4 regions of the Globicatella sp. PHS-GS-PNBC-21-1553 genome follow, and region 1 is predicted to be linked to each of the others. Evidence: a T-box and tRNA genes for the amino acid it is inferred to sense, from the RefSeq annotation. Region 1 holds a T-box; the other regions hold tRNA genes.
What was found. The T-box of region 1 lies ahead of LB888_RS00910 (valine--tRNA ligase). A T-box ahead of a tRNA ligase gene usually reads a tRNA of that ligase, here a tRNA-Val.
Positions count from the first base shown of each region.

Region 2: it encodes a tRNA-Val, which carries the amino acid that the T-box ahead of LB888_RS00910 (valine--tRNA ligase) is inferred to sense. The anticodon was not compared.
Region 3: it encodes a tRNA-Val, which carries the amino acid that the T-box ahead of LB888_RS00910 (valine--tRNA ligase) is inferred to sense. The anticodon was not compared.
Region 4: it encodes a tRNA-Val, which carries the amino acid that the T-box ahead of LB888_RS00910 (valine--tRNA ligase) is inferred to sense. The anticodon was not compared.

Region 1 covers NZ_CP085470.1:165,460-173,210, reverse strand. The annotation lists gene LB888_RS00920 (endonuclease MutS2) at 1-758, shown strand, start outside; gene LB888_RS00915 (DUF1846 domain-containing protein) at 1,175-2,662, opposite strand; T-box leader at 3,141-3,349, shown strand; partial or broken gene LB888_RS00910 (valine--tRNA ligase) at 3,436-6,067, shown strand; gene LB888_RS00905 (iron chelate uptake ABC transporter family permease subunit) at 6,601-7,554, shown strand; gene LB888_RS00900 (iron chelate uptake ABC transporter family permease subunit) at 7,551-7,751, shown strand, end outside.
Region 2 covers NZ_CP085470.1:1,320,307-1,328,057, forward strand. The annotation lists rRNA gene LB888_RS06175 (16S ribosomal RNA) at 1-750, shown strand, start outside; tRNA gene LB888_RS06180 (tRNA-Ile) at 820-893, shown strand; tRNA gene LB888_RS06185 (tRNA-Ala) at 936-1,008, shown strand; rRNA gene LB888_RS06190 (23S ribosomal RNA) at 1,209-4,089, shown strand; rRNA gene rrf (5S ribosomal RNA) at 4,173-4,288, shown strand; tRNA gene LB888_RS06200 (tRNA-Asn) at 4,307-4,379, shown strand; tRNA gene LB888_RS06205 (tRNA-Ser) at 4,413-4,499, shown strand; tRNA gene LB888_RS06210 (tRNA-Glu) at 4,528-4,599, shown strand; tRNA gene LB888_RS06215 (tRNA-Val) at 4,615-4,687, shown strand; tRNA gene LB888_RS06220 (tRNA-Asp) at 4,692-4,764, shown strand; tRNA gene LB888_RS06225 (tRNA-Phe) at 4,768-4,840, shown strand; tRNA gene LB888_RS06230 (tRNA-Tyr) at 4,852-4,932, shown strand; tRNA gene LB888_RS06235 (tRNA-Trp) at 4,956-5,026, shown strand; tRNA gene LB888_RS06240 (tRNA-His) at 5,041-5,113, shown strand; tRNA gene LB888_RS06245 (tRNA-Gln) at 5,126-5,197, shown strand; tRNA gene LB888_RS06250 (tRNA-Cys) at 5,237-5,307, shown strand; tRNA gene LB888_RS06255 (tRNA-Leu) at 5,317-5,400, shown strand; gene LB888_RS06260 (hypothetical protein) at 5,865-6,524, shown strand; gene nrdD (anaerobic ribonucleoside-triphosphate reductase) at 6,610-7,751, shown strand, end outside.
Region 3 covers NZ_CP085470.1:1,657,615-1,665,365, reverse strand. The annotation lists tRNA gene LB888_RS07995 (tRNA-Ser) at 84-173, opposite strand; tRNA gene LB888_RS07990 (tRNA-Glu) at 198-269, opposite strand; tRNA gene LB888_RS07985 (tRNA-Ser) at 276-364, opposite strand; tRNA gene LB888_RS07980 (tRNA-Ile) at 402-475, opposite strand; tRNA gene LB888_RS07975 (tRNA-Gly) at 488-558, opposite strand; tRNA gene LB888_RS07970 (tRNA-Met) at 571-643, opposite strand; tRNA gene LB888_RS07965 (tRNA-Ser) at 659-748, opposite strand; tRNA gene LB888_RS07960 (tRNA-Ile) at 797-870, opposite strand; tRNA gene LB888_RS07955 (tRNA-Met) at 880-953, opposite strand; tRNA gene LB888_RS07950 (tRNA-Ala) at 959-1,031, opposite strand; tRNA gene LB888_RS07945 (tRNA-Pro) at 1,085-1,158, opposite strand; tRNA gene LB888_RS07940 (tRNA-Arg) at 1,165-1,238, opposite strand; tRNA gene LB888_RS07935 (tRNA-Leu) at 1,248-1,333, opposite strand; tRNA gene LB888_RS07930 (tRNA-Gly) at 1,356-1,427, opposite strand; tRNA gene LB888_RS07925 (tRNA-Thr) at 1,445-1,517, opposite strand; tRNA gene LB888_RS07920 (tRNA-Leu) at 1,550-1,631, opposite strand; tRNA gene LB888_RS07915 (tRNA-Lys) at 1,639-1,711, opposite strand; tRNA gene LB888_RS07910 (tRNA-Val) at 1,713-1,788, opposite strand; rRNA gene rrf (5S ribosomal RNA) at 1,810-1,925, opposite strand; rRNA gene LB888_RS07900 (23S ribosomal RNA) at 2,009-4,890, opposite strand; rRNA gene LB888_RS07895 (16S ribosomal RNA) at 5,147-6,695, opposite strand; gene LB888_RS07890 (glucose-6-phosphate isomerase) at 7,146-7,751, opposite strand, start outside.
Region 4 covers NZ_CP085470.1:1,032,139-1,039,889, reverse strand. The annotation lists rRNA gene LB888_RS04910 (23S ribosomal RNA) at 1-1,339, shown strand, start outside; rRNA gene rrf (5S ribosomal RNA) at 1,423-1,538, shown strand; tRNA gene LB888_RS04900 (tRNA-Asn) at 1,557-1,629, shown strand; tRNA gene LB888_RS04895 (tRNA-Ser) at 1,663-1,749, shown strand; tRNA gene LB888_RS04890 (tRNA-Glu) at 1,777-1,848, shown strand; tRNA gene LB888_RS04885 (tRNA-Val) at 1,864-1,936, shown strand; tRNA gene LB888_RS04880 (tRNA-Asp) at 1,941-2,013, shown strand; tRNA gene LB888_RS04875 (tRNA-Phe) at 2,017-2,089, shown strand; tRNA gene LB888_RS04870 (tRNA-Tyr) at 2,101-2,181, shown strand; tRNA gene LB888_RS04865 (tRNA-Trp) at 2,205-2,275, shown strand; tRNA gene LB888_RS04860 (tRNA-His) at 2,290-2,362, shown strand; tRNA gene LB888_RS04855 (tRNA-Gln) at 2,375-2,446, shown strand; tRNA gene LB888_RS04850 (tRNA-Cys) at 2,485-2,555, shown strand; tRNA gene LB888_RS04845 (tRNA-Leu) at 2,565-2,648, shown strand; gene purR (pur operon repressor) at 2,956-3,795, shown strand; gene glmU (bifunctional UDP-N-acetylglucosamine diphosphorylase/glucosamine-1-phosphate N-acetyltransferase GlmU) at 3,872-5,242, shown strand; gene LB888_RS04830 (ribose-phosphate diphosphokinase) at 5,283-6,266, shown strand; gene LB888_RS04825 (ABC transporter ATP-binding protein) at 7,049-7,751, shown strand, end outside.

The DNA.
Region 1 (7,751 bases):
TAGCCCATGAAGAAGCTTTAGAACAGCTTGCTTTAGCTGAACAACTTCATAAGGACTTACGAACAGAGTATAATCGTTGGTTAGAACAAAAAAATCAAATCGTTGAAAAAGCTAAACAAGAAGCGAACGAAAAAGTAGAAGACGCTAAAAACCAAGCGGAAAAAATACTTCAAGAAATTCGTGAGTTACAATTAGAACAAGGTAGTCGTGATAATATTAAGGAACATGTCTTAATAGATAAGAAAAAAGCCTTTGATGATTTGAAAATGCCAGAAAACCTTAAGAAAAATAAAGTACTTCGTCGTGCGAAACGTCAACGCCAATTTCATGAAGGCGATGATGTCGAAGTCATTTCTTATGGACAACGAGGTACTATTGTTGAACAGACAGGTGCCGAAGAATATATTGTCCAAATGGGTATCTTGAAGATGAAAGTAAAAGCTGATGAATTAGAACCATTGGATAAAGTGGAATCGAAAGTAAAAGTGAACGTTCAGCGTAGCGCAGGTCCGAAAGTACAAACCACCTTGGACTTACGTGGCGAACGCTATGAAAATGCCTTACATCGCTTAAGTCAATATTTAGATAGTGCCTTATTATCGCATCACCCAATGGTGACCATCATTCATGGAAAAGGCACAGGAGCCCTCAGACAAGGGGTTCGTGAAGCTTTAAAACGCCATCCACAAGTCGATCATTTTGAATATTCAGCGCCGAATGCTGGCGGCAATGGTTCAACCGTGGTCTATTTTAAATAATTTAGCGAAGTCAAAATTATCACTCAATATTAATAAAATAGTTTATCGATCAATCTTGAGAGTCATTTCTCATTAGGTACTCTTTTTCGCTGACGTACATCAATTTTAGAATACAAAAACGAGCAAGCTCTCAGCAATAAAGAGTTTGCTCGTTTATTTTATTGGATTATTTACTTAGTTTAGTACGATTAAATTATGTTCTTTTCAATGACTAAGTTTAAAAGATTAGTATTCGAGTCATTAATAACACTGCAATAATTATATGGTATGCTGATTGAGATAGAACCTTGTTCGAATTCACGTCAAAGTACGAAAATTTGTGATGGAACTAGGTGATTATTCTAAGTACATAAGTTTAGGCTAGAAAAATAGGGTAACTAACTTGAGTAAGCTATTTATGTTAGACAAATAGGTGATTATCCTTCGTAAAACAAATAATCGCTAGCAAATTCAGATTCACTGGTCATCATAATTCCTAAGTTACGATAAGATTCTTCATCAGATTTTGCTGGAATGACCGTACTATGAGCTTGTAATGTTTTTAATTTATCGAGTTGCTTTAAAGCCAAGTCAGCAGTGGGGTTGGTAACGGCTGAAATACTTAATGCAATTAGAATTTCATGGGTATTTAAAACATGATTACGGCGTTTTAAATATGTACTATTTAAATCGTCAATCGCTTTTAAAATCATTGGTGTTAATAAATGTAAATCATCACTGATATTGGCTAAAGCTTTAATCGCATTAAGAACACACGCAGCCGAAGCCGTCATCATTTCACTGCTTTTACCGGTTATAATGGTCTGATTTGGTAACTCAATGGCTACAACCGGAACGCCTTCTTTTTCCGCTTTTTGCAGTGAGGCCGCAACTACTGGACGATCATCAGTTGTCAATGCCATTTCGTCCATAATTAATTTACTTCTTTGAGCAGTTGCGAGGGTAGCAGTCCCTTTTTTATAAGCGGTTTGAGATTCAAAATAGCGTCGAATAATTTCTTGTTTAGCGGCATCTTCCACGACATTTTGGTCAGTAATCGCAAACCCTACTCGGTTGACGCCCATGTCCGTAGGGGAGTGGTATTCAATTTCGGCACCGCCATTAATACGTGTTAAAATTCTTCTTAACAATGGGAAAGCCTCAATATCTCGGTTGTAATTGACCGTTGTTTCGCCATAATGCTGTAGGTGGAAGGTGTCGATCATATTGACATCTTCTAAGTCAACCGTAGCGGCTTCATAAGCGATATTTACTGGATGGTCGAGAGGTAAGTTCCACACAGGGAAAGTTTCGAACTTGGCATAGCCAGCTGAATGACCATGTTGTACTTCATGGTAAAGTTGATTTAAGCAAGTAGCTAATTTACCACTATTTGCTCCTGGTGCAGTTACAACAACTAAAGGTTTAGTGGTTTTGATATATTCATTTTGACCATAGCCTTCTTCTGAAACAATAGTATCAATATCCATCGGATAACCTTGAGTATGCCCATGTGTGTAAACTTTAATTCCGCGACGTTCTAACTTAGTTTTTAATTGTTGTGCAGGTGATTGGCCAGTAAAGCGAGTAATGACAACACTGTTGACACTTAAATCCCAATGACGTAAATCATCAATTAATTTTAATAAATCTTGGTCATAGGTAATTCCATAATCGCCACGAACTTTGTTACTTTCAATGTCTCCGGCATAAATACAAATGATAATTTCAGCTTGTTCACGTAAACGGTATAATAGCTTAATTTTACCGTCTGGATCGAAACCAGGTAAAACTCTAGATGCATGATAATCCCCGATTAATTTTCCACCAAACTCGAGGTATAATTTATCATAATGATTAACACGTTCCATAATGTATTGACTTTGTTCATCAAGATACTTTTCACTATCAAATCCAATTTTCATATTATCATTCCTCTCGCTATAACTCATTTAACCATTGTACCAAAATTAATCTAAAATAAAAGTCCTATAGTTGGGTAAAAACGAAAAAATATTTTTGGTTCCATCTATTTTATGTTAGCACTGTGGTTGAGGGGATCAAACAGATTCTAAAGTCGACTATCATAAACTTGATCAATTCAGCCAAGTTATAGTTCGTTTATTTGATAGCGCTGTGCTAGTGTAGTTATTCGCTATCCTAACACGATGTCAATTAACCTCAAATATTATTTTAAAAAATATAACATAAGGTTCCAATATGAATTTCAACTTTTTCAAAATCATTCGCTACTAATAGTTGAATCATTTACTGTTGGACGTACTTTTTATTTCATGATGGCATTAAGCGAGAATGATCGCTAATACTTGAAGATTGATGAGAGATCAAGCTTGATTAGTGCTTGAAACTATCCGGTTATTTTGTTAAAATGTAAAACATAATATGAATGCGATGAAGAGAAGAGTAGTCAACGCTTTTTCAGAGAGAAAACAGTCGGTGAAAGTTTTCATAGTTGATGAAGGTAGCTTGGAGCTTTAAAGTGTGAACTAATAGTAGTACTTTACGCAGAAGATACTGTGTTAACAACATGGAGAGATACTCGGATTAGTGTCTAAAATTAGGTGGTACCACGTTATTTAAACGTCCTTTGTTCAACAAGGGGCGCTTTTTTATTTTTAAATAATTAGCAACTAACTTAATCAATAAATCGCAATGAATGAAAGAAAGGAAGTTTCTTATGAAAAAAGAAATGTCAACCAAATATAATCCGCAAGCGGTAGAAGCGGGAAAATATCAACAATGGGTTGAATCAGGTGTCTTTAAACCTTCTGAAGACCCGAAGGCGGAACCCTATTCAATTGTCATCCCACCACCAAATGTCACTGGTAAATTACACTTAGGTCATGCTTGGGATGTAACGTTACAAGATATGATTATCCGACAAAAAAGAATGCAAGGCTATGATACTTTATGGTTACCAGGTATGGACCATGCTGGTATTGCGACTCAAGCTAAAGTGGAAGAAAAATTAGCTAAAGAGGGGATTAGTCGTCATGATTTAGGTCGTGAAAAGTTCATCCAACAAGTATGGGACTGGAAAGAAGAATATGCTCAAACTATTCGTCAACAATGGGGTAAAATGGGCGTTTCTTGTTGATTACTCTCGTGAACGTTTTACTTTAGATGAAGGTCTTAATAAGGCTGTCAATCGTGTCTTTGTTGAGTTATACAAAAAAGGCTTAATTTATCGTGGTGAGTATATTATTAACTGGGACCCGAAAGCGATGACTGCTTTGTCAGATATTGAAGTCATTCATAAAGACATTGAAGGAGCATTTTATCATATTAATTATCCGGTTGTGGGTAGTGATGAAGTATTAGAAATTGCGACAACACGTCCAGAAACCATGCTCGGTGATACGGCAGTCGTTGTTCATCCTGAAGATGAGCGTTATCAACATCTAATAGGTAAGACCGTGATGTTACCATTAATGAATCGTGAAATTCCAATTATCGCCGATGATTATGTCGATGTAGAATTTGGAACGGGAGCGATGAAAGTAACACCCGCTCATGATCCAAATGACTTTGAATTAGGCAATCGTCATAACTTGCAACGTCTAAATGTAATGAACTTAGATGGTTCAATGAATGAAAAAGCTGGTCAATATGCTGGAATGGACCGCTTTGTTGCACGTAAACAAATCATTAAAGACCTTGAAGAATTAGGATTAATGGTTAAAATTGTAAGCCATCCACATAGTGTCGGACACTCTGAACGTAGTGGAGCGGTTGTGGAACCAATATTATCGACGCAATGGTTTGTTAAAATGAAGCCATTAGCTGAAAGAACCATTCAAAATCAATCTGAAGAGGATGCGGTGTCATTCTTCCCACCACGCTTTAACCAAACATTCTTAACTTGGATGGAAAATGTTCACGACTGGGTTATCTCTCGTCAATTATGGTGGGGACATCAAATTCCTGCTTGGTATCATAAAGAAACCGGCGAAGTCTATGTAGGAGAAGTTGCTCCTGAGGATGAAGAGAATTGGGAACGTGATAAAGACGTCTTAGATACTTGGTTCTCTAGTGCTTTATGGCCATTTTCTACCATGGGATGGCCAGAAGAAACAGCCGATTTTGACCGTTATTTCCCAACTAGCACATTGGTAACCGGATATGACATTATCTTTTTCTGGGTGAGCCGGATGATTTTCCAATCATTAGAGTTTACTGGTCGCCGACCATTTAATAATGTCTTATTACACGGTTTGATTCGTGATAGCGAAGGGCGTAAAATGTCTAAATCACTTGGTAATGGGATTGATCCAATGGACGTCATTGATGAATTTGGAGTCGATGCTTTACGTTGGTTCTTAGCCAATGGTTCGGCTCCGGGACAAGATGTTCGTTATAGTGAAGAAAAATTAGCAGCGGCTTGGAACTTTATTAATAAGATTTGGAATGCGAGTCGTTTTGCTTTGATGAATGTTGGCGAGATGACCATTGAAGATATTAACATTGGTGAAGATTTAACATTGGCAGACCGTTGGATTATGGCACGTTTACAAAATGTGATTGAAGATGTGACGCGTCTTTTTGATAAATTTGAATTCGGAGAAGCAGGTCGAGTACTTTATCATTTTATTTGGGATGATTTTTGTGACTGGTATATTGAAATGACGAAAGAACAGTTACAAGATGATTCACGTGATAATACTACTACCAAATCGATTTTAGTCCATGTTTTAGATAATATTTTAAAATTATCTCACCCAATTATGCCATTCGTTACAGAGGAAATATGGCAACAAATCGCCCCAGCAGGTGAATCAATTGTGGTGGCTAAGTATCCAATAGTGGATGAAAACTATCGTGATGCTCAATCAGAAAAAGCAATGGAACAAGTTATGGAGATTATCCGCGCAGTGCGCATGATTCGCAATGAAATGAATACGCCATTATCTAAGAAAGTGGACCTATTCATCAAAGCGAATGATGAAGCGACAATGGATTTATTAACAGCCAATAAAGCTTATATTGAACGCTTCTGTAATCCTGAAGCATTAGAAATTGCCTTAGCTCCGAACGCACCAGAAGAAGTGGTGTCTCAAACATTACCATTTGCACAAATTTTAATGCCGCTAGCAGGCTTAATTAAAATCGAAGATGAAATCAAACGTTTAGAACAAGAAGTAGTGAAACTTGAAAAAGAAGTGGATCGCGTTGTTAAAAAATTAAGTAATCAAGGTTTCGTAGCCAAAGCCCCAGCAGCAGTAGTGGAAGCTGAACGTGCAAAACAAGTTGATTATGAACAACAATTAGCAGCAGTCCAAGAAAGAATCGCGCATCTTCGCCAATTATAGACTAGGCATCATTCAATCAAGTTGATAATCGATAATCAAAAGTACAATGGTTGAGTGCCCTCAAACCGCGTCTTAAGATAGCTGAGAATAATCTTGAAAAAATCAGACAAGTTATTGCGCGCTAATTATAAGCGCAGTGGTTGAGTGCCCTCAAACCGCGTCTTAAAGACTTGTTTGAGAGCCACTCTCAACTTCTACAAAGAAGAACAGATGAAGCGAAAATTTATGGATTTTCTAGTTCTGGTTCACTCCTAAAACCGTTTGTTAAACTGTATCAATACTTTTAATAGTATGTTGTATTTTTATGGATACGACATACTATTTTTTATGCCTTAATATAATGGTTTTTTCACAAAGTTTGATTAAATGTTAAATGGCATAAAACCTTGATATTAAAGCGTTATTCTGGTTATTATAGCGAAATATAAAATTATTTTATGCTATTTTGGAATTATTCTTATTTACCTTAAAACACACAAACTTGTGAAATAATGTGTTATAGTTAGAGAGTAAAAACTGATAAGGAGGTCAACATGAAAAAATCAATTCTATATAGTTTGTTTTTGGTAGTCGTGGTGGCCTCTTTAATGATGGGACCTGAAAATTTAAGATTTGAAAGTTTATTTCAAGGGGATGAGCGTTCACATTTAATCTTTTGGCAAGCGCGCGTGCCACGAACCATTAGCATTATTTTAGCGGGGAGTAGTATGAGTTTAGCCGGTTTATTAATGCAAGTCATTTCGCAAAATCGGTTTGCAGCACCTTCTACTGTGGGGACAGTTGAAGCTGCCAAATTAGGCTTGTTATTGAGTTTATGGTTATCGCCAGAGGTAACGATTGGTAGCAAAATGTTAGCTTCATTTACAAGTGCGATAGTGTTTACTTTATTCTTTTTTATGCTGATTGCTAGAATTAAAGTGAAAGAAGCTTGGACCATTCCTTTATTTGGAATGATCTTCGGTCAATTAATTAGTTCATTTGCATCCGCGATTGCTTATCATTTTGATCTAGTGCAAAGTATCAGTTCATGGCAACAAGGCAATTTTGCTTTAATTCAAAAAGGAAGCTATGAATGGTTGTGGTTAACATTGATTGTACTGATGTTCTTACCATTGATAGTTCGCCCTTTAACGATTATGCAATTAGGACGTTCCGCTTCACAAAACGTTGGCATTCATTATGATGCGATGCGTTATTTAGTCATTGCTATTGTCGCTTTAATATCAGCGGTTAATGTAATGACTGTTGGGACTTTACCATTTATTGGGGTCATCATTCCTAATTTAGTACGGCTATTTTATTCGGACAATTTACAAAAATCAGTTCCTATGGTAATGATTAGCGGCAGTCTATTTGTTCTTGTTTGTGATTTAATGGCACGGTCATTGATTCGTCCTTATGAAATCCCAGTTTCGGTTATTATCTCGGTATTGGGTGGTTGTCTCTTCTTATGGATTGTTTTAAGAAGAAGGGAATGGCAATCATGAAAAAGCGCGTAGTGACTTTATTAATTTTAGTATTAGGATTCAGTTTGCTTTATATTGGATTGGATTTCTTTCAATTAACCGCTTATGTTCAAAAAGCAAGATTAACCAAGTTACTGAGCTTTTTAATCGTTATCTTGTTGATTGTGCCTCCAACCATTGTCTTTCAAACAATTGTCAATAGTCGTTATTTATCACCA
Region 2 (7,751 bases), 1.2 Mb from region 1:
ATACCCTGGTAGTCCACGCCGTAAACGATGAGTGCTAAGTGTTGGAGGGTTTCCACCCTTCAGTGCTGGCGTTAACGCAATAAGCACTCCGCCTGGGGAGTACGACCGCAAGGTTGAAACTCAAAGGAATTGACGGGGACCCGCACAAGCGGTGGAGCATGTGGTTTAATTCGAAGCAACGCGAAGAACCTTACCAGGTCTTGACATCTCTTGCATATCTTAGAGATAAGAGAAACCCTTCGGGGCAAGAAGACAGGTGGTGCATGGTTGTCGTCAGCTCGTGTCGTGAGATGTTGGGTTAAGTCCCGCAACGAGCGCAACCCTTATAACTAGTTGCCAGCATTCAGATGGGGACTCTAGTTAGACTGCCGGTGACAAACCGGAGGAAGGTGGGGATGACGTCAAATCATCATGCCCCTTATGACCTGGGCTACACACGTGCTACAATGGATGGTACAACGAGTCGCTAACTCGCAAGAGCATGCCAATCTCTAAAAGCCATTCTCAGTTCGGATTGTAGTCTGCAACTCGACTACATGAAGCCGGAATCGCTAGTAATCGCGGATCAGCACGCCGCGGTGAATACGTTCCCGGGTCTTGTACACACCGCCCGTCACACCACGAGAGTTTGTAACACCCGAAGCCGGTGGCCTAACCAATAGGAGGGAGCCGTCGAAGGTGGGATGGATGATTGGGGTGAAGTCGTAACAAGGTAGCCGTATCGGAAGGTGCGGCTGGATCACCTCCTTTCTAAGGAGTACTGGAACTACACGGAGTTAGGATTTGTCATTGTTCAGTTTTGAGTGAGGTTCACTAAACGGGCCTATAGCTCAGTTGGTTAGAGCGCACCCCTGATAAGGGTGAGGTCGATGGTTCGAATCCATTTAGGCCCATTGCTCAACAAGCAACAATATGGTATAATAAAATACCAGCACGGGGGATTAGCTCAGCTGGGAGAGCGCCTGCTTTGCACGCAGGAGGTCAGCGGTTCAATCCCGCTATTCTCCATTGTTAGTTAAGACTAACATCATAGTTCATTGAAAACTGAATAACGAAACAAACGATATTGATTATTTTAACAGGAGTAATCAATATAGATTATATAATTTCAAGAGAAAGATATAATAAACCGAGAATTGACCGAGTCTATATAATAATATAGAGAAATTAAGAGTAAAGGGGAAGAGCCTTTACGAGCGCAAAAATGTGGTTAAGAAACAAAGGGCGCACGGTGAATGCCTTGGCACTAGGAGCCGATGAAGGACGTGACGAACGACGAAACGCTTTGGGGAGCTGTAAGTAAGCTATGATCCAGAGATATCCGAATGGGGGAACCCACTGCTAAATGCAGTACGCGTAAGCGAGGAAGACGCAGAGAACTGAAACATCTAAGTACCTGCAGGAAGAGAAAGAAAAATCGATTCCCTAAGTAGCGGCGAGCGAAAGGGAAGAGCCCAAACCATTGTGCATGCACAATGGGGTTGTAGGACTCCGATATAAGACTGAAGTGAGTAGTAGAATCTGATGGGAAGCAGAGCGAGACAAGGTGAGAGCCCTGTATACGAAACTGACTGACGCTTTAGGAGTATCCTGAGTACGGCGGGACACGAGGAATCCCGTTGGAATCCGCCAGGACCATCTGGCAAGGCTAAATACTCCCTAGTGACCGATAGTGAACCAGTACCGTGAGGGAAAGGTGAAAAGCACCCCTGGAGGGGAGTGAAAGAGTACCTGAAACCGTGTGCCTACAAGTAATCAGAGCCCGTTAAGGGGTGATGGTGTACCTTTTGTAGAATGGACCGGCGAGTGACGATAACATGCGAGGTTAAGTTGAAGAAACGGAGCCGAAGCGAAAGCGAGTCTGAATAGGGCGAGAGTATGTTGTTGTCGACCCGAAACCAAGTGACCTACCCATGAGCAGGTTGAAGGTGTGGTAAGACACACTGGAGGACCGAACCAGGACACGTTGAAAAGTGTTTGGATGACTTGTGGGTAGCGGAGAAATTCCAATCGAACTTGGAGATAGCTGGTTCTCTCCGAAATATATTTAGGTATAGCCTCAGAGTAAGAGTGATGGAGGTAGAGCACTGTTTGGACGAGGGGGACGCAAGTTTTACCGAATTCAGATAAACTCCGAATGCCAAGTACTCATCTCTGGGAGTCAGACTGCGAGTGATAAGATCCGTAGTCGAAAGGGAAACAGCCCAGCCCACCAGCTAAGGTCCCCAAGTAATTGTTAAGTGGAAAAGGATGTGGAGTTGCACAGACAGCTAGGATGTTGGCTTAGAAGCAGCCATCATTTAAAGAGTGCGTAATAGCTCACTAGTCGAGTGATTCTGCGCCGAAAATGTACCGGGGCTAAACAATACACCGAAGCTGTGGATTCTAGTTTAAGACTAGAGTGGTAGGAGAGCGTTCTATATGCGGGGAAGGCATACCGTGAGGAGTGTTGGAGCGTATAGAAGTGAGAATGCCGGTATGAGTAGCGCAAGACGGGTGAGAATCCCGTCCACCGATAGACTAAGGTTTCCAGGGGAAGGCTCGTCCGCCCTGGGTTAGTCGGGACCTAAGCCCAAGCCGACAGGCGTAAGCGATGGACAACAGGTAGAGATTCCTGTACTTGATGTTATCGATTGAGTGAAGGAGGGACACAGGAGGTGACTCCACGCATCCGGATGGAAGAGGATGTGCAAGCAGTAAGTTTTAGTAAGAGTTAAATGCTTTTACTTAAGAGAATGAGCTGTGAAGCGTAGCGAATTAAAGTAGCGAAGGTGGATAATCAAACTGTCGAGAAAAGCTTCTAGCGAGATAACATGAACCCGTACCGCAAACCGACACAGGTAGTCAAGTGGAGAACACTAAGGTGATCGAGAGAACTCTCGTTAAGGAACTCGGCAAAATGACCCCGTAACTTCGGGAGAAGGGGTGCTGGTAGCAATACCAGCCGCAGTGAATAGGCCCAGGCGACTGTTTATCAAAAACACAGGTCTCTGCCAAATCGAAAGATGACGTATAGGGGCTGACGCCTGCCCGGTGCTGGAAGGTTAAGAGGAGAGGTTAGCGCAAGCGACGCTTCGAATTGAAGCCCCAGTAAACGGCGGCCGTAACTATAACGGTCCTAAGGTAGCGAAATTCCTTGTCGGGTAAGTTCCGACCCGCACGAAAGGCGTAACGATCTGGGCACTGTCTCAACGAGAGACTCGGTGAAATTATAGTACCTGTGAAGATGCAGGTTACCCGCGACAGGACGGAAAGACCCCATGGAGCTTTACTGTAACTTGATATTGAGTGTTTGTGTGACATGTACAGGATAGGTAGGAGCTTAGGAATCGTGAACGCCAGTTTACGAGGAGGCGTTGGTGGGATACTACCCTTGTGATATGAACCCTCTAACCCGCGTTGTAAGGCAACGGGAGACAGTGTCAGGTGGACAGTTTGACTGGGGCGGTCGCCTCCTAAAGAGTAACGGAGGCGCCCAAAGGTTCCCTCAGAATGGTTGGAAATCATTCGTAGAGTGCAAAGGCAGAAGGGAGCTTGACTGCGAGACCAACAAGTCGAGCAGGGACGAAAGTCGGGCTTAGTGATCCGGTGGTACCGTATGGAAGGGCCATCGCTCAACGGATAAAAGCTACCCTGGGGATAACAGGCTTATCTCCCCCAAGAGTTCACATCGACGGGGAGGTTTGGCACCTCGATGTCGGCTCATCGCATCCTGGGGCTGAAGTCGGTCCCAAGGGTTGGGCTGTTCGCCCATTAAAGCGGTACGCGAGCTGGGTTCAGAACGTCGTGAGACAGTTCGGTCCCTATCCGTCGCGGGCGTAGGAAATTTGAGAAGAGCTATCCTTAGTACGAGAGGACCGGGATGGACGCACCGCTGGTGTACCAGTTGTTCCGCCAGGAGCATCGCTGGGTAGCTATGTGTGGGAAGGATAAGCGCTGAAAGCATCTAAGCGCGAAGCCAGCTTCAAGATGAGATTTCCCATTCGAAAGAAGTAAGACCCCTGAGAGACGATCAGGTAGATAGGCTAGAAGTGGAAGTATAGTGATATATGGAGCGGACTAGTACTAATCGGTCGAGGACTTAACCACGAAGATTTAAGGTTAAAGCGTTTGTGAGTTATTCAGTTTTGAGTGAACTATAATAAGTTTACTAAAAGAAAATAATGTACCTGTGTGGTGATGATGGCAAGAAGGATACACCTGTTCCCATGCCGAACACAGCAGTTAAGCTTCTTAGCGCCGATGGTAGTTGGACCTTTGGTCCTGTGAGAGTAGGACGTTGCCGCGCAGGGTATATTTTTTTCATTCCGCAATAGCTCAGCTGGCAGAGCGCATGACTGTTAATCATGATGTCGTAGGTTCGAGCCCTACTTGCGGAGTATTTTGTATAGAGTGGAGACAGCTTCTAAGATGGAGAGTTGTCCGAGAGGCTGAAGGAGCACGATTGGAAATCGTGTAGGCGGGAGACCGTCTCAAGGGTTCGAATCCCTTACTCTCCGTACAGAATAGACGAGAATATAAAAAGAAGGTCCGTTGGTCAAGTGGTTAAGACACCGCCCTTTCACGGCGGTAACACGGGTTCGAATCCCGTACGGATCATAAGAGAATAGACATGGAGGTTTAGCTCAGCTGGGAGAGCATCTGCCTTACAAGCAGAGGGTCAGCGGTTCGATCCCGTTAACCTCCATTCCGGTTCCGTGGTGTAGGGGTTAACATGCCTGCCTGTCACGCAGGAGATCGCGGGTTCAAATCCCGTCGGGACCGTATGGCTTGGTAGCTCAGTTGGTAGAGCATTTGATTGAAGCTCAAAGTGTCGGCGGTTCGATTCCGTCCCAAGCCATTTAATAAAACGGAGGGATAGCGAAGTGGCTAAACGCGGCGGACTGTAAATCCGCTCCTTCGGGTTCGGCAGTTCGAATCTGCCTCCCTCCATAGGATAAGACCTAGAGGACGATAGGGACTTAGTTTAACGGTAGAACAACGGTCTCCAAAACCGTTAGTGTGGGTTCGATTCCTACAGTCCCTGTTAGGTGGATAATGGCGATTGTGGCGAAGTGGTTAACGCATCGGTTTGTGGCACCGACATTCGAGGGTTCGATTCCCTTCAGTCGCCTCTTTATATTATTGGGGTATAGCCAAGCGGTAAGGCAACGGACTTTGACTCCGTCATTCGTTGGTTCGAATCCAGCTACCCCAGTTTTTTTAATTTAAATAGAAACATAGCTATAAAAGATATGGCGGTATAGCCAAGTGGTAAGGCATGGGTCTGCAAAACCTCGATCACCGGTTCAAATCCGGTTACCGCCTTACAATTAGGCCGGTGTGGCGGAATTGGCAGACGCGCTGGACTCAAAATCCTGTGCCTTCACGGGCGTGTCGGTTCGACCCCGACCATCGGCATCTTTTTATAACGACATTAGTTTTGAAGACCTTAGTTGCTTGGTAGCGCTAAGGTTTTTTCTATATATAAAAAATGGTGGACCAGTTTTTATAGGCTCTTTGGCACATGAATCTTATACATTTACAACTATTAGTCTGGCACCTAGTCTACTCAATAAATTCTTCAAATGATATATGGTAACGACTTTCTGTTATATATCCGTAATGTGGTAGCATCGAATTCTGTTATTTTAACAATAGTTTCTAGGTTATCGTATGGGGGTAAAATTTCTACTTTTCTTCAAAAACTAAGTAAACAATTCTTAGTTTTTTATAAGACTATGTAGTTATTATTATGGTTTATACAACTTAATTATATATATTAGTATATTAATATTATTATAAATAAAATTTATATATCAATTGACTTGTAATCGTTTCCATGATAATATATTTTTCAGTATAGTATAATAAGGAGGAAAGTGATGGTTGTCTTTCGTAAGAGTTTTAATTTTTATTTACATTTGCCAATAGCTTATTATTCTAGAGATACAGTTCTCGATAGTCCTTTTATATTAGATTTTTTGTATGATCGTTCAGAAGCTGATCATTATAGTAATTTTCCTTTAATATATTCCTTTGATCAATATTATTCTCATGTTGAATGTGTGATGAGAGGTTTCTTAGTACGTGAAGCATTATATGAATTAGTGGATAGCTGGCATTATATTCAAACGCAAGATAAAATGAATTCTAATAAATTGTGCACTCAATTAATTCGAATGAAGCCATATTTTAGTGGTTTAACTGAATTATTATACGGTAAGAAGGATAGTTTCTTGCATAATGTGCCCTTAGAAACCCTTCATCAATTTTTTGAACAATATTCATTCGATGAATTCGTGAACCTTATTAAACCTTATTGTGAAATCGTTGATGTTCGTCATTTTACTGAGAAGAAATTTTCGCTTATATCCTATGTTTTTTCAAACGAATATTTAATTAATCGCTCTATTAAAGCGAATTGTATTTATTTAGAAGATTTATTAGAAAATGCAACACTTTGTGAAAGTATTTTGGAACGTCTGAATAAACCGGAATTAGCCTATATACTTAATTATTTTTTATATTTTATTAATAAATAATTTTTATGAAATCACTAGCTAAAATACTATATATGTGGTACTATGTTCAATATGAACACTACATATAGTATTTGGGGTGATTAGAATGGTAGTGGGTTTAAATAAAAAACAAATTAATTTTGATAGTTTAATTGTACAAAAACGTGATGGCAGAAAAGAAAAATTCAATTTGAACAAAATGATTTTTAGTTTAAAACGTTCCGGTCAGTTTGATATAGATGACAAAATTGCTGATATATCTGACCGTATTTTTCAGGCTAATGAAGATAGTATGATTAAGAGTAGTTCCATAAAAGAGATTATATCATATGTAAGTCAAGATGAATCTGAAGATAAATTTGCTAAAAAGATGTCAGAAATTGAAGAAAAGGCTACTAATTTAGAATATCAAGTTAACCAACTACGTTCTCGCAACACACAAATTGTGAACGAAAATGCTAATAAAGATAGTCGTGTCTTTAATACTCAAAGAGATTTAACAGCGGGCGTTCTTTCAAAAGTAGTCGGGTTAGATTTATTGCCTGAATCGGTCAAAAAGGCCCATTTAAAGGGGCAAATTCATTATCATGACTTAGACTATCATCCGTATGCACCAATGACTAACTGTTGTTTAATTGATTTTAAACAAATGTTCGAGAATGGCTTTCAAATTGGAAATGCGCAGGTAGAATCACCAAAATCAATCCAGACAGCGACTGCACAAATGGCGCAAATTATCGCTAATGTGGCTAGCAGTCAATATGGTGGTACTAGTGTTAATCGTATCGATGAATTGTTAGAACAATATGCAGAACTTAATTATAAAAAGCATCTTAAAACTGCTGCCGAGTGGATTGAAGATGCAGAGAAACAAAAAGAGTTTGCGATGAAACAAACCAAAAAAGATATATATGATTCAATGCAAAGTTTAGAGTATGAGATTAATACTTTATATACCTCTCAAGGTCAAACACCTTTTACTACTTTAGGATTTGGGCTAGGAACTTCTTGGTACGCTCGTGAAATTCAGAAATCAATTCTTAAGGTTAGAATTTTAGGTTTAGGTAAAGAAAAACGTACAGCTATTTTTCCTAAATTAGTTTTTACTTTAAAGGATGGAGTAAACTTAAATCCTATTGATCCAAACTATGATATTAAGCAATTAGCGTTAGAATGTTCTACTAAGCGGATGTATCCAGATGTGTTAATGTATGACAAAATTGTTGAATTTACAGGAAGTTTTAAAGC
Region 3 (7,751 bases), 1.0 Mb from region 1:
GTTTTAAAATCAAAAAGAAAAAGGCTAAAACATTGATTTAACAACATTTCAGCCTTTAATAGCTTTAAATAGCTTTATATATAAGGAGGATGTGGGATTCGAACCCACGCACGCTTTTACACGCCTGACGGTTTTCAAGACCGTTCCCTTCAGCCGGACTTGGGTAATCCTCCATCAGCTTCTTTACTTTCATTCAATGATCCGTACGGGATTCGAACCCGTGTTACCGCCGTGAAAGGGCGGTGTCTTAACCACTTGACCAACGGACCGTCTGACGGGGAAGAAGGGATTTGAACCCTCGCGCCGGTTTACCCGACCTACACCCTTAGCAGGGGCGCCTCTTCAGCCTCTTGAGTACTTCCCCATTAACCAAGTTTGATACTTTTTTTATTCAAAAAAGATGGGCCTAAATGGATTCGAACCATCGACCTCACCCTTATCAGGGGTGCGCTCTAACCAACTGAGCTATAGGCCCGTTGTCGCTTTAAGCGGGTGACGAGAATCGAACTCGCGACAACAGCTTGGAAGGCTGTAGTTTTACCACTAAACTACACCCGCATCTTCTCTTAATTGCGGGGGTAGGATTCGAACCTACGACCTTCGGGTTATGAGCCCGACGAGATGCCAGCTTCTCCACCCCGCGATAATATTATATATAAGGAGGATGTGGGATTCGAACCCACGCACGCTTTTACACGCCTGACGGTTTTCAAGACCGTTCCCTTCAGCCGGACTTGGGTAATCCTCCATATGATAGCTTCTATTCTTTGATACTTTTCTCTTGTCCTACAAGACATGGACCTTGCAGGACTCGAACCTGCGACCGGACGGTTATGAGCCGTCTGCTCTAACCAACTGAGCTAAAGGTCCCAGTGCTTATAGCGGCGAAGGGGATCGAACCCATGACCTCCCGGGTATGAACCGGACGCTCTAGCCAGCTGAGCTACACCGCCATCAATGGAGAATAGCGGGATTGAACCGCTGACCTCCTGCGTGCAAAGCAGGCGCTCTCCCAGCTGAGCTAATCCCCCATTTTGGTATTACTTTAATATTTAAGATTTTTTTGATTTTTGGTTCAAAAAAATCGGGAAGACAGGATTCGAACCTGCGACCCCTTGGTCCCAAACCAAGTGCTCTACCAAGCTGAGCTACTTCCCGTTTCTATACACCCAGTAGGAGTCGAACCTACAACCGCTTGATTCGTAGTCAAGTACTCTATCCAATTGAGCTATGGGTGCATGCTTTAATGCCGAGGACCGGAATCGAACCGGTACGGGTATCACTACCCGCAGGATTTTAAGTCCTGTGCGTCTGCCAGTTCCGCCACCCCGGCATTTGCCTAAGTTTGCTGGCAAAGCGGAAAACGGGATTCGAACCCGCGACCCCCACCTTGGCAAGGTGGTGTTCTACCACTGAACTATTTCCGCGTTCTTTTATTCACTCATGCCGGCTAAAGGACTTGAACCCTCGACCCTCTGATTACAAATCAGATGCTCTACCAACTGAGCTAAGCCGGCTTGTTACCTCGACAAACATCTGTTCGTCTTCATGCGGGTGAAGGGACTTGAACCCCCACGCCCGAAGGCGCCAGATCCTAAATCTGGTGCGTCTGCCAATTCCGCCACACCCGCATTCTGATGACCCGTACAGGATTCGAACCTGTGACCCACTGATTAAAAGTCAGTTGCTCTACCAACTGAGCTAACGAGTCATGGTGGAGGTTAACGGGATCGAACCGCTGACCCTCTGCTTGTAAGGCAGATGCTCTCCCAGCTGAGCTAAACCTCCAATTTGAAAATAATTTACCCTGCGCGGCAACGTCCTACTCTCACAGGACCAAAGGTCCAACTACCATCGGCGCTAAGAAGCTTAACTGCTGTGTTCGGCATGGGAACAGGTGTATCCTTCTTGCCATCATCACCACACAGGTACATTATTTTCTTTAAGTAAACTTATTATAGTTCACTCAAAACTGAATAACTCACAAACTCTTTAACCTTAAATCTTCGTGGTTAAGTCCTCGACCGATTAGTACTAGTCCGCTCCATATATCACTATACTTCCACTTCTAGCCTATCTACCTGATCGTCTCTCAGGGGTCTTACTTCTTTCGAATGGGAAATCTCATCTTGAAGCTGGCTTCGCGCTTAGATGCTTTCAGCGCTTATCCTTCCCACACATAGCTACCCAGCGATGCTCCTGGCGGAACAACTGGTACACCAGCGGTGCGTCCATCCCGGTCCTCTCGTACTAAGGATAGCTCTTCTCAAATTTCCTACGCCCGCGACGGATAGGGACCGAACTGTCTCACGACGTTCTGAACCCAGCTCGCGTACCGCTTTAATGGGCGAACAGCCCAACCCTTGGGACCGACTTCAGCCCCAGGATGCGATGAGCCGACATCGAGGTGCCAAACCTCCCCGTCGATGTGAACTCTTGGGGGAGATAAGCCTGTTATCCCCAGGGTAGCTTTTATCCGTTGAGCGATGGCCCTTCCATACGGTACCACCGGATCACTAAGCCCGACTTTCGTCCCTGCTCGACTTGTTGGTCTCGCAGTCAAGCTCCCTTCTGCCTTTGCACTCTACGAATGATTTCCAACCATTCTGAGGGAACCTTTGGGCGCCTCCGTTACTCTTTAGGAGGCGACCGCCCCAGTCAAACTGTCCACCTGACACTGTCTCCCGTTGCCTTACAACGCGGGTTAGAGGGTTCATATCACAAGGGTAGTATCCCACCAACGCCTCCTCGTAAACTGGCGTTCACGATTCCTAAGCTCCTACCTATCCTGTACATGTCACACAAACACTCAATATCAAGTTACAGTAAAGCTCCATGGGGTCTTTCCGTCCTGTCGCGGGTAACCTGCATCTTCACAGGTACTATAATTTCACCGAGTCTCTCGTTGAGACAGTGCCCAGATCGTTACGCCTTTCGTGCGGGTCGGAACTTACCCGACAAGGAATTTCGCTACCTTAGGACCGTTATAGTTACGGCCGCCGTTTACTGGGGCTTCAATTCGAAGCGTCGCTTGCGCTAACCTCTCCTCTTAACCTTCCAGCACCGGGCAGGCGTCAGCCCCTATACGTCATCTTTCGATTTGGCAGAGACCTGTGTTTTTGATAAACAGTCGCCTGGGCCTATTCACTGCGGCTGGTATTGCTACCAGCACCCCTTCTCCCGAAGTTACGGGGTCATTTTGCCGAGTTCCTTAACGAGAGTTCTCTCGATCACCTTAGTGTTCTCCACTTGACTACCTGTGTCGGTTTGCGGTACGGGTTCATGTTATCTCGCTAGAAGCTTTTCTCGACAGTTTGATTATCCACCTTCGCTACTTTAATTCGCTACGCTTCACAGCTCATTCTCTTAAGTAAAAGCATTTAACTCTTACTAAAACTTACTGCTTGCACATCCTCTTCCATCCGGATGCGTGGAGTCACCTCCTGTGTCCCTCCTTCACTCAATCGATAACATCAAGTACAGGAATCTCTACCTGTTGTCCATCGCTTACGCCTGTCGGCTTGGGCTTAGGTCCCGACTAACCCAGGGCGGACGAGCCTTCCCCTGGAAACCTTAGTCTATCGGTGGACGGGATTCTCACCCGTCTTGCGCTACTCATACCGGCATTCTCACTTCTATACGCTCCAACACTCCTCACGGTATGCCTTCCCCGCATATAGAACGCTCTCCTACCACTCTAGTCTTAAACTAGAATCCACAGCTTCGGTGTATTGTTTAGCCCCGGTACATTTTCGGCGCAGAATCACTCGACTAGTGAGCTATTACGCACTCTTTAAATGATGGCTGCTTCTAAGCCAACATCCTAGCTGTCTGTGCAACTCCACATCCTTTTCCACTTAACAATTACTTGGGGACCTTAGCTGGTGGGCTGGGCTGTTTCCCTTTCGACTACGGATCTTATCACTCGCAGTCTGACTCCCAGAGATGAGTACTTGGCATTCGGAGTTTATCTGAATTCGGTAAAACTTGCGTCCCCCTCGTCCAAACAGTGCTCTACCTCCATCACTCTTACTCTGAGGCTATACCTAAATATATTTCGGAGAGAACCAGCTATCTCCAAGTTCGATTGGAATTTCTCCGCTACCCACAAGTCATCCAAACACTTTTCAACGTGTCCTGGTTCGGTCCTCCAGTGTGTCTTACCACACCTTCAACCTGCTCATGGGTAGGTCACTTGGTTTCGGGTCGACAACAACATACTTTCGCCCTATTCAGACTCGCTTTCGCTACGGCTCCGTTTCTTCAACTTAACCTCGCATGTTATCGTCACTCGCCGGTCCATTCTACAAAAGGTACACCATCACCCCTTAACGGGCTCTGATTACTTGTAGGCACACGGTTTCAGGTACTCTTTCACTCCCCTCCAGGGGTGCTTTTCACCTTTCCCTCACGGTACTGGTTCACTATCGGTCACTAGGGAGTATTTAGCCTTGCCAGATGGTCCTGGCGGATTCCAACGGGATTCCTCGTGTCCCGCCGTACTCAGGATACTCCTAAAGCTTCAGTCAGTTTCGTATACAGGGCTCTCACCTTGTCTCGCTCTGCTTCCCATCAGATTCTACTACTCACTTCAGTCTTATATCGGAGTCCTACAACCCCATTGTGCATGCACAATGGTTTGGGCTCTTCCCTTTTCGCTCGCCGCTACTTAGGGAATCGATTTTTCTTTCTCTTCCTGCAGGTACTTAGATGTTTCAGTTCTCTGCGTCTTCCTCGCTTACGCGTACTGCATTTAGCAGTGGGTTCCCCCATTCGGATATCTCTGGATCATAGCTTACTTACAGCTCCCCAAAGCATTTCGTCGTTCGTCACGTCCTTCATCGGCTCCTAGTGCCAAGGCATTCACCGTGCGCCCTTTGTTTCTTAACCACATTTTTGCGCTCGTAAAGGCTCTTCCCCTTTACTCTTATTTTCTCTATATTATTATATAGACTCGGTCAATTCTCGGTTTATTATATCTTTCTCTTGAAATTATATAATCTATATTGATTACTCCTGTTAAAATAATCAATATCGTTTGTTTTGTTATTCAGTTTTCAATGAACTAGGTGTTTTGAGTAAGTGAACCTCACTCAAAACTGAACAATGACAAATCCTAACTCTGTGTAGTTCCAGTACTCCTTAGAAAGGAGGTGATCCAGCCGCACCTTCCGATACGGCTACCTTGTTACGACTTCACCCCAATCATCCATCCCACCTTCGACGGCTCCCTCCTATTGGTTAGGCCACCGGCTTCGGGTGTTACAAACTCTCGTGGTGTGACGGGCGGTGTGTACAAGACCCGGGAACGTATTCACCGCGGCGTGCTGATCCGCGATTACTAGCGATTCCGGCTTCATGTAGTCGAGTTGCAGACTACAATCCGAACTGAGAATGGCTTTTAGAGATTGGCATGCTCTTGCGAGTTAGCGACTCGTTGTACCATCCATTGTAGCACGTGTGTAGCCCAGGTCATAAGGGGCATGATGATTTGACGTCATCCCCACCTTCCTCCGGTTTGTCACCGGCAGTCTAACTAGAGTCCCCATCTGAATGCTGGCAACTAGTTATAAGGGTTGCGCTCGTTGCGGGACTTAACCCAACATCTCACGACACGAGCTGACGACAACCATGCACCACCTGTCTTCTTGCCCCGAAGGGTTTCTCTTATCTCTAAGATATGCAAGAGATGTCAAGACCTGGTAAGGTTCTTCGCGTTGCTTCGAATTAAACCACATGCTCCACCGCTTGTGCGGGTCCCCGTCAATTCCTTTGAGTTTCAACCTTGCGGTCGTACTCCCCAGGCGGAGTGCTTATTGCGTTAACGCCAGCACTGAAGGGTGGAAACCCTCCAACACTTAGCACTCATCGTTTACGGCGTGGACTACCAGGGTATCTAATCCTGTTCGCTCCCCACGCTTTCGAGCCTCAGTGTCAGTTACAGACCAGAAAGCCGCTTTCGCCACTGGTGTTCCTCCATATATCTACGCATTTCACCGCTACACATGGAATTCCGCTTTCCTCTTCTGCACTCAAGTTCCCCAGTTTCCAATGACCCTCCACGGTTAAGCCGTGGGCTTTCACATCAGACTTAAGAAACCACCTGCGCTCCCTTTACGCCCAATAAATCCGGACAACGCTTGCCACCTACGTATTACCGCGGCTGCTGGCACGTAGTTAGCCGTGGCTTTCTGGTTAGATACCGTCAATCTACTAACATTTCCTCTAGTAGCCGTTCTTCTCTAACAACAGTGCTTTACGATCCGAAAACCTTCTTCACACACGCGGCGTTGCTCCGTCAGACTTGCGTCCATTGCGGAAGATTCCCTACTGCTGCCTCCCGTAGGAGTTTGGGCCGTGTCTCAGTCCCAATGTGGCCGATCACCCTCTCAGGTCGGCTATGCATCATCGCCTTGGTAAGCCGTTACCTTACCAACTAGCTAATGCACCGCGGGGCCATCCTTTAATGATGCCGTAGCACCTTTCCCAACTTAACCAGGCGGTTAAATTGTCTATGCGGTATTAGCAGTCGTTTCCGACTGTTATCCCCCACTAAAGGGCAGGTTCCCCACGTGTTACTCACCCGTGCGCCACTAACCTTGACCAGAACAAGTTCTCGTCGCGGTTCGTTCGACTTGCATGTATTAGGCACGCCGCCAGCGTTCGTCCTGAGCCAGGATCAAACTCTCATGAAAGTTTCATGAGTCGTTTTAGACTCTTACTATTTACTAGCTTGTATATTTATAGAGTTACCACTCTGTCTCGAATTTATATTCGGGTATGTTGTGATAATTCAAATGAATTATCCCCTACACATTTTTGGTGTTTGTCTTTGTTCAGTTTTCAATGAGCTTCGTTGTTGCTTGGTTAAGCAACTTCTATATAATATCACGTTTGATTGAAACTGTCAACAAGTTTTTTCAACTTTTTTTACTTCTTTTTCAATCTTTCGTCTTGTTCGCTTGGAACTCCCTTATAGTATCATGATATCCAACACTCGTCAACACCTTTTTTACATTATTTTTACATTTTTTACATTTTTCCTGTAAAAAGCTGTTTTTTCTATAAAAAAAGTGAAACGGAGCGTTTTTTAGCTCCGTTTCTTATTGGATTTTGAATATTTTCATCTCATATTGATGGAAATATTATAAGCGTTCATTTAATTCTTTTGCTAAATCTTCGAATCCTTCTTTACCTAATAAAGCAAACATGTTTTTCTTGTATGCTTCGACACCTGGTTGATCAAATGGATTTACCCCATTTAAGTAACCTGAAATAGCGACTGCAATTTCGAAGAAGTAAATTAAATGACCTAATGAATATTCATCCATCGCTGGAATCGTCACTAATAAGTTTGGTACTTGACCGTCTGTATGAGCTAATAATGTTCCTTGGTAAGCTTTAGTGTTAACAAAGTCAACTGTTTCCCCTTCTAGGTAACGTAAGCCATCTAAATTCTCTTCCATTTTTGGAATCTCAACATCATGACGAGGTTTTTCTACTTTAATAACTGTTTCGAAAATATTACGTTTACCTTCTTGGATAGTTTGACCAACAGAGTGTAAGTCAGTAGAAAAGTTTGCACTTGATGGATAGATACCTTTCAAGTCTTTACCTTCTGATTCACCATATAATTGTTTCCACCACTCAGAGAAGTATTGCATTCCTGGTTCGTAGTTCACTAAAATTTCAATATCTTTACCTTTACGGTGTAAGATATTACGGATGGTTGCATATTGATAAGCTTCATT
Region 4 (7,751 bases), 870 kb from region 1:
TAGCGAATTAAAGTAGCGAAGGTGGATAATCAAACTGTCGAGAAAAGCTTCTAGCGAGATAACATGAACCCGTACCGCAAACCGACACAGGTAGTCAAGTGGAGAACACTAAGGTGATCGAGAGAACTCTCGTTAAGGAACTCGGCAAAATGACCCCGTAACTTCGGGAGAAGGGGTGCTGGTAGCAATACCAGCCGCAGTGAATAGGCCCAGGCGACTGTTTATCAAAAACACAGGTCTCTGCCAAATCGAAAGATGACGTATAGGGGCTGACGCCTGCCCGGTGCTGGAAGGTTAAGAGGAGAGGTTAGCGCAAGCGACGCTTCGAATTGAAGCCCCAGTAAACGGCGGCCGTAACTATAACGGTCCTAAGGTAGCGAAATTCCTTGTCGGGTAAGTTCCGACCCGCACGAAAGGCGTAACGATCTGGGCACTGTCTCAACGAGAGACTCGGTGAAATTATAGTACCTGTGAAGATGCAGGTTACCCGCGACAGGACGGAAAGACCCCATGGAGCTTTACTGTAACTTGATATTGAGTGTTTGTGTGACATGTACAGGATAGGTAGGAGCTTAGGAATCGTGAACGCCAGTTTACGAGGAGGCGTTGGTGGGATACTACCCTTGTGATATGAACCCTCTAACCCGCGTTGTAAGGCAACGGGAGACAGTGTCAGGTGGACAGTTTGACTGGGGCGGTCGCCTCCTAAAGAGTAACGGAGGCGCCCAAAGGTTCCCTCAGAATGGTTGGAAATCATTCGTAGAGTGCAAAGGCAGAAGGGAGCTTGACTGCGAGACCAACAAGTCGAGCAGGGACGAAAGTCGGGCTTAGTGATCCGGTGGTACCGTATGGAAGGGCCATCGCTCAACGGATAAAAGCTACCCTGGGGATAACAGGCTTATCTCCCCCAAGAGTTCACATCGACGGGGAGGTTTGGCACCTCGATGTCGGCTCATCGCATCCTGGGGCTGAAGTCGGTCCCAAGGGTTGGGCTGTTCGCCCATTAAAGCGGTACGCGAGCTGGGTTCAGAACGTCGTGAGACAGTTCGGTCCCTATCCGTCGCGGGCGTAGGAAATTTGAGAAGAGCTATCCTTAGTACGAGAGGACCGGGATGGACGCACCGCTGGTGTACCAGTTGTTCCGCCAGGAGCATCGCTGGGTAGCTATGTGTGGGAAGGATAAGCGCTGAAAGCATCTAAGCGCGAAGCCAGCTTCAAGATGAGATTTCCCATTCGAAAGAAGTAAGACCCCTGAGAGACGATCAGGTAGATAGGCTAGAAGTGGAAGTATAGTGATATATGGAGCGGACTAGTACTAATCGGTCGAGGACTTAACCACGAAGATTTAAGGTTAAAGCGTTTGTGAGTTATTCAGTTTTGAGTGAACTATAATAAGTTTACTTAAAGAAAATAATGTACCTGTGTGGTGATGATGGCAAGAAGGATACACCTGTTCCCATGCCGAACACAGCAGTTAAGCTTCTTAGCGCCGATGGTAGTTGGACCTTTGGTCCTGTGAGAGTAGGACGTTGCCGCGCAGGGTATATTTTTTTCATTCCGCAATAGCTCAGCTGGCAGAGCGCATGACTGTTAATCATGATGTCGTAGGTTCGAGCCCTACTTGCGGAGTATTTTGTATAGAGTGGAGACAGCTTCTAAGATGGAGAGTTGTCCGAGAGGCTGAAGGAGCACGATTGGAAATCGTGTAGGCGGGAGACCGTCTCAAGGGTTCGAATCCCTTACTCTCCGTACAGAATAGACGAGAATATAAAAAAAGGTCCGTTGGTCAAGTGGTTAAGACACCGCCCTTTCACGGCGGTAACACGGGTTCGAATCCCGTACGGATCATAAGAGAATAGACATGGAGGTTTAGCTCAGCTGGGAGAGCATCTGCCTTACAAGCAGAGGGTCAGCGGTTCGATCCCGTTAACCTCCATTCCGGTTCCGTGGTGTAGGGGTTAACATGCCTGCCTGTCACGCAGGAGATCGCGGGTTCAAATCCCGTCGGGACCGTATGGCTTGGTAGCTCAGTTGGTAGAGCATTTGATTGAAGCTCAAAGTGTCGGCGGTTCGATTCCGTCCCAAGCCATTTAATAAAACGGAGGGATAGCGAAGTGGCTAAACGCGGCGGACTGTAAATCCGCTCCTTCGGGTTCGGCAGTTCGAATCTGCCTCCCTCCATAGGATAAGACCTAGAGGACGATAGGGACTTAGTTTAACGGTAGAACAACGGTCTCCAAAACCGTTAGTGTGGGTTCGATTCCTACAGTCCCTGTTAGGTGGATAATGGCGATTGTGGCGAAGTGGTTAACGCATCGGTTTGTGGCACCGACATTCGAGGGTTCGATTCCCTTCAGTCGCCTCTTTATATTATTGGGGTATAGCCAAGCGGTAAGGCAACGGACTTTGACTCCGTCATTCGTTGGTTCGAATCCAGCTACCCCAGTTTTTTAGTTTAAATAGAAACATAGCTATAAAAGATATGGCGGTATAGCCAAGTGGTAAGGCATGGGTCTGCAAAACCTCGATCACCGGTTCAAATCCGGTTACCGCCTTACAATTAGGCCGGTGTGGCGGAATTGGCAGACGCGCTGGACTCAAAATCCTGTGCCTTCACGGGCGTGTCGGTTCGACCCCGACCATCGGCATCTTTTTATAACGACATTAGTTTTGAAGACCTTAGTTGCTTGGTAGCGCTAAGGTTTTTTTGTATGCCTATGAATTTTTAGTCTATTTTTATTAGCTCTATGTCAAGAAATGTTGTGGAGCTTGAATTTCGCCTCTATGATAGATGAATTTTTTTAATAATTCTTATGCACTTTGAGGGTTGAGCAAGTTTTTTACTTATTAAAACTTGGTTAATTTTATTATTTTTCACGAACATTAACATTTATTTGCTAGCTATCATTTGTTTTTTTGCTATAATAGATTTATTAAGAGACTGGAGGTTTTTTTATGGCAACAATGTCGAATAAAATGAAACGCAATCAGAGGATTGTATATATTAGTCAATATTTTGTGACTCATCCAAATGAATTAATTGGTTTATCATATTTTTCTGATTATTTTAACTCTGCTAAATCTTCCATCAGTGAAGACATTGATTTTGTTAGAGGGATTTTTGAAGAAACAGAGATTGGTGTCATTGAAACAATAGCGGGTGTTCAAGGCGGCATGATTTTTAGACCGGCTTATTCAGACGTTAAGACAAATGAATTAATGGATGAAATTCGTCAAAGATTAACCGAAGGAAAGAGAATTTTACCCGGAAATTATGTATATTTGGCGGATTTATTACAAGATCCGAGGTTATTAGATAATATTGCGAAACTAATTGCTGTTAAATATCAAAAAGAAGAGATTGATGCTGTCGTAACGATTGAAACTAAAGGAATTGGACTTTGTGTTGCGGTTGCTAAATATTTAAATGTTCCACATGTAGTCGTTCGTAGAAGTTCTTCTGAGATGGATGGTTCTACTATTTCTGTTAACTATGTGTCAGGGTCTCACCAAAGAGTTTCTAAAATGGAGCTTTCAAAAGTGAGTTTAAAAGCAGGAAGTAAAGTATTAATCATTGATGACTTCCTACGAAATGGTGGCACAATGATTGGTTTAATGAATTTAATTGAAGAATTTGATTGTAAAACTGTTGGTATTTGCGTGTTTGTCGAGAGTACGTATCGAGACCATGAACCCATCCCGAATTATGACTCTTTATTAAAGGTCGAGATCGTTTATAATAAAGAAGAATCTCGTTTTGAACTTCAATCAGAACTTGGAACTTTTTTTGAGTAAATGCAGTTTTTTTATCAATATTCTGTTCTTGTTATGCTATAATTAGGTGGTAAGAAATACACAGAGGAGTGTTTTGATGGAAAATCGTTTAGCTGTTATTCTAGCAGCCGGAAAAGGAACCAGGATGAAGTCAAAATTATACAAAGTATTGCATCCAGTATGTGGCTTATCGATGGTGGAACATGTGGTAAATTCAGTAAAATCATCGGGTGTAGATGAAATTGTTACAATTGTTGGCCATGGTGCTGAAACAGTTAAAGAAGTTTTAGGTGAACAATCTAAGTACGCATTGCAAGAAGAACAATTAGGGACGGGTCACGCGGTCCTACAAGCTAAAGATTTAATTGGTGATTTAGAAGGACAAACATTGGTTATTTGTGGAGATACGCCGTTACTTTCAAGTGACACTTTAAATTACCTATTTAAATATCATTCTGAAAATCAAGCAAGTGCTACTATTTTAACTGCTATTGCTGAAGATCCAACGGGCTATGGGCGTGTCGTACGTTCTACGAGTGAAGATGTTGAAAAAATTGTCGAACAAAAAGACGCTTCAGAATCAGAATTAAAAATTACAGAAATCAATACAGGTACTTACGTTTTTGATAATAAAGCCTTATTTAAAGCTCTAGCAAATGTCAAAAATGATAATGCTCAAGGTGAATATTATTTACCAGATGTGATTGAATTGATTAAGGCTGAAGGCGGTAAAATTTCCGCTTATATTATGGATGATATGTCAGAAGCATTAGGGGTCAATGATCGTGTTGCTTTATCTCAAGCCAATGAATTAATGACAAAACGTATTAATTTAGAGCATATGCGTAATGGTGTCACAATTGTGAATCCAGCCACCACTTTTATTGAAGCGAGTGTTAAAATCGGCAACGATACCATTATTGAGCCAGGTGTCATGTTAAAAGGAAATACTGTCATTGGTTCTGACTGTGTAATTGGTGCAAATAGTGAAATAGTAGATAGTGAAATCGCAGATAATGTTGAAATTACCCAATCTGTTATTGAAAAATCAGTAGTTGCAGAAGGCGTGACGATTGGACCGTTTGCTCATCTTCGTCCAAATAGTAAGTTGGATAAAAATGTCCATATTGGAAACTTTGTAGAAGTAAAAAATAGTACGATTGGTGAAGGAACCAAAGCAGGTCATCTAACTTATATCGGGGATGCTGATTTAGAAGAAAATATTAATGTGGGATGCGGTACTATTTTTGTGAATTATGATGGTAAACATAAACATCGTTCACATGTTGGAAAAGATGCCTTTATTGGATGTAATGCGAATATTGTTTCACCTGTTAATATTGGCGAAAAAGTATTTGTTGCGGCCGGCACAACGGTAATTAAAGATGTTGAATCAGAATCATTAGTCATTTCAAGATCTGAACAAAAAAATATTCCAGGCTATTGGGAAAAATTACAAAAAAAATAAGCGTCAGAAAATAGATCAAAATTAATTGGAGGTTCATTTCGTGACAAAAGTACATTATAAAGATCCAAAGTTGAAGATTTTTTCATTAAGTTCAAATAGACCTTTAGCAGAAAAAATTGCAGAAGAAGTAGGAATTGAATTAGGACAATTAACAATTTCTCATTTTTCTGACGGTGAAATTAAAGTAAATATTGAAGAAAGTGTTCGTGGGGATCATGTTTATATAGTCCAATCGACTTCATTCCCAGTAAGTGATCATTTAATGGAATTAATGATTATGATTGATGCTTTACGACGTGCAAGTGCAAAAACAATTAATATTGTAATTCCTTATTATGGATATGCGAGACAAGACCGCAAAGCCCAATCAAGAGAGCCGATTACAGCTAAGTTAGTAGCGAATATGTTAACGATGGCCGGAGCTTCTCGTATCTTAGCATTAGACTTGCATGCAGCTCAAATTCAAGGGTTCTTTGATATTCCAGTGGACCACTTAATGGGAGCACCTTTATTAGCAAATTATTTCTTAGAAAATAATTTACATGGGGATGATTGTGTAGTCGTTTCCCCTGACCATGGTGGTGTTACTCGCGCTAGAAAATTAGCAGAATTTTTAAAATCTCCGATTGCGATCATTGATAAACGTCGTCCACGTCCAAATGTTGCGGAAATCATGAATATCGTTGGGGATGTTGAAGGTAAAAAATGTATTATTATTGATGACATGATTGATACAGCTGGAACCATTACTTTAGCCGCCAATGCCTTAAAAGAAAAAGGTGCTAAAGAAGTTTATATTTGTTGTACTCACGCTATTTTATCAGGCAATGCAAAAGAAAAATTAGAAGCAGCGCCAGTTGAAAAAGTGATTATTACCGATTCAATTGTCCTACCGGAAGAAAAGAGAATTGATAAAATTGAAATTATTTCCGTTAGTCAGTTAGTGGGAGAAGCCATTCGTCGTATCCATGAAAATCGTTCTGTCAGTCCATTATTTAGCGAAAAATTCAATATTTTGGATTAATTTAAGTTAAACAGTTAATCTATTATTAAAACCTTTCAAACCAATTTACGAAGTTTGAAAGGTTTTTTGCGGTGCGCCTAGCATGGGCGTTAACTTGGCGGCTTAAGTTCGCTCCTTCTAACGCATCTGAGACAGGGCATAAACTTGATAAATTTAGTTAAGATTATTATTCATTAATTAAAAGCGCAGTGGTTGAGTGGTCTCAAACTGCGTCTTAACAAGATTGAACATAAATTTGAAAAATTCAGTCATATTAGTGCTTATTCATTAAAAGCGCAGTGATTGAGTGGCCTCAGATGGGGTCTTAACGACTTGTTTGAGACCTACTCAACTTTGCGGGGGTAGGCCGACGAAGCGAAAATTATTTAATTTTCTACTTCTTGCCCACTCCCAGCAAGGCTTTGCAGTAAGAACTGTTAGCTAAGGGCAAGGGGGTCGGTAGCCTATCCTTAATCTATAAGAGTCAAGTCCATAATATTGTGTAAAGGGAAACGAGTTTTTCCCTCCATAACTATTACAAAGTCTTGATGAAAATAAACGAACAAAATACACTATAAGATTAAAAAAGAATTAGAAAAAAGGTTGTTTTTTTTTATTTTTTTAATATAATAAAATAGTATATTAAATTAAGAGTTTCCAAGGGTTTTATGACTTCAAAATTCACTATTTCGTAGGATAATTGGCGAAACTGTTGGTTTTGTTTTATCTAACAAGTTAGTAGTATTGAATAAAAGTCTATTTATTTGCGAAATCCTAAATATATTATTTAAAAGGGGGATTTTATGAATTTAAAAACAACATTAAAATGGACACCTTGGTGGTTATTAGTTTTGCTTGTTTTCTTCTCGCTAGTAGCATCATTGGATGGTGTCGTTTTTGCTGAAATTATTGGTCGGCTGTCGACATTAGATGATAGCGTATCTCAGCCACAGGTGGTTGAGTTTGCGGTGTATGCTTTAGCTTTGCGCTTGTTTGTTTTCTTAGGAATGTACTTTAATTATCAAGTCAAAGCCAAAATTGAGCAAATTCTTAATACTCGACTTAAACAAAATTACCTGAATAATATCTATCACAGTCAGGAGTTTATTAAACCATCTGAGAGTATAGCGACTATGACAAGTGATTATGAAGTAATTAGTGATAAATATTTTGGAGTTATTTTTGAAATATTTGGGTATTTGTTGATGCTCATTACGTCAATTGTTTATATTCTATCAATTGACCTTAAATATGGTGCAATATTTGTAGCTGTTTCCTTGTTAGCTTTATTACCTAGTTTTCTTTTTAGTCAACCGATGAATAAACGTACACAGGAGTATCTTGATAGTAATCAGTATTTGCTAGCAAGGTTGTCAGATATTATTCACGGTCTTAAAACGATAAAAACTTACCATCAAGAAAAGACGATTCAGGCAATGTATGAATCGAGTCTCAATCAAAGGGAGCAAGCCAATTACAAAATGGTGATGTTTCAAACATTTGTGA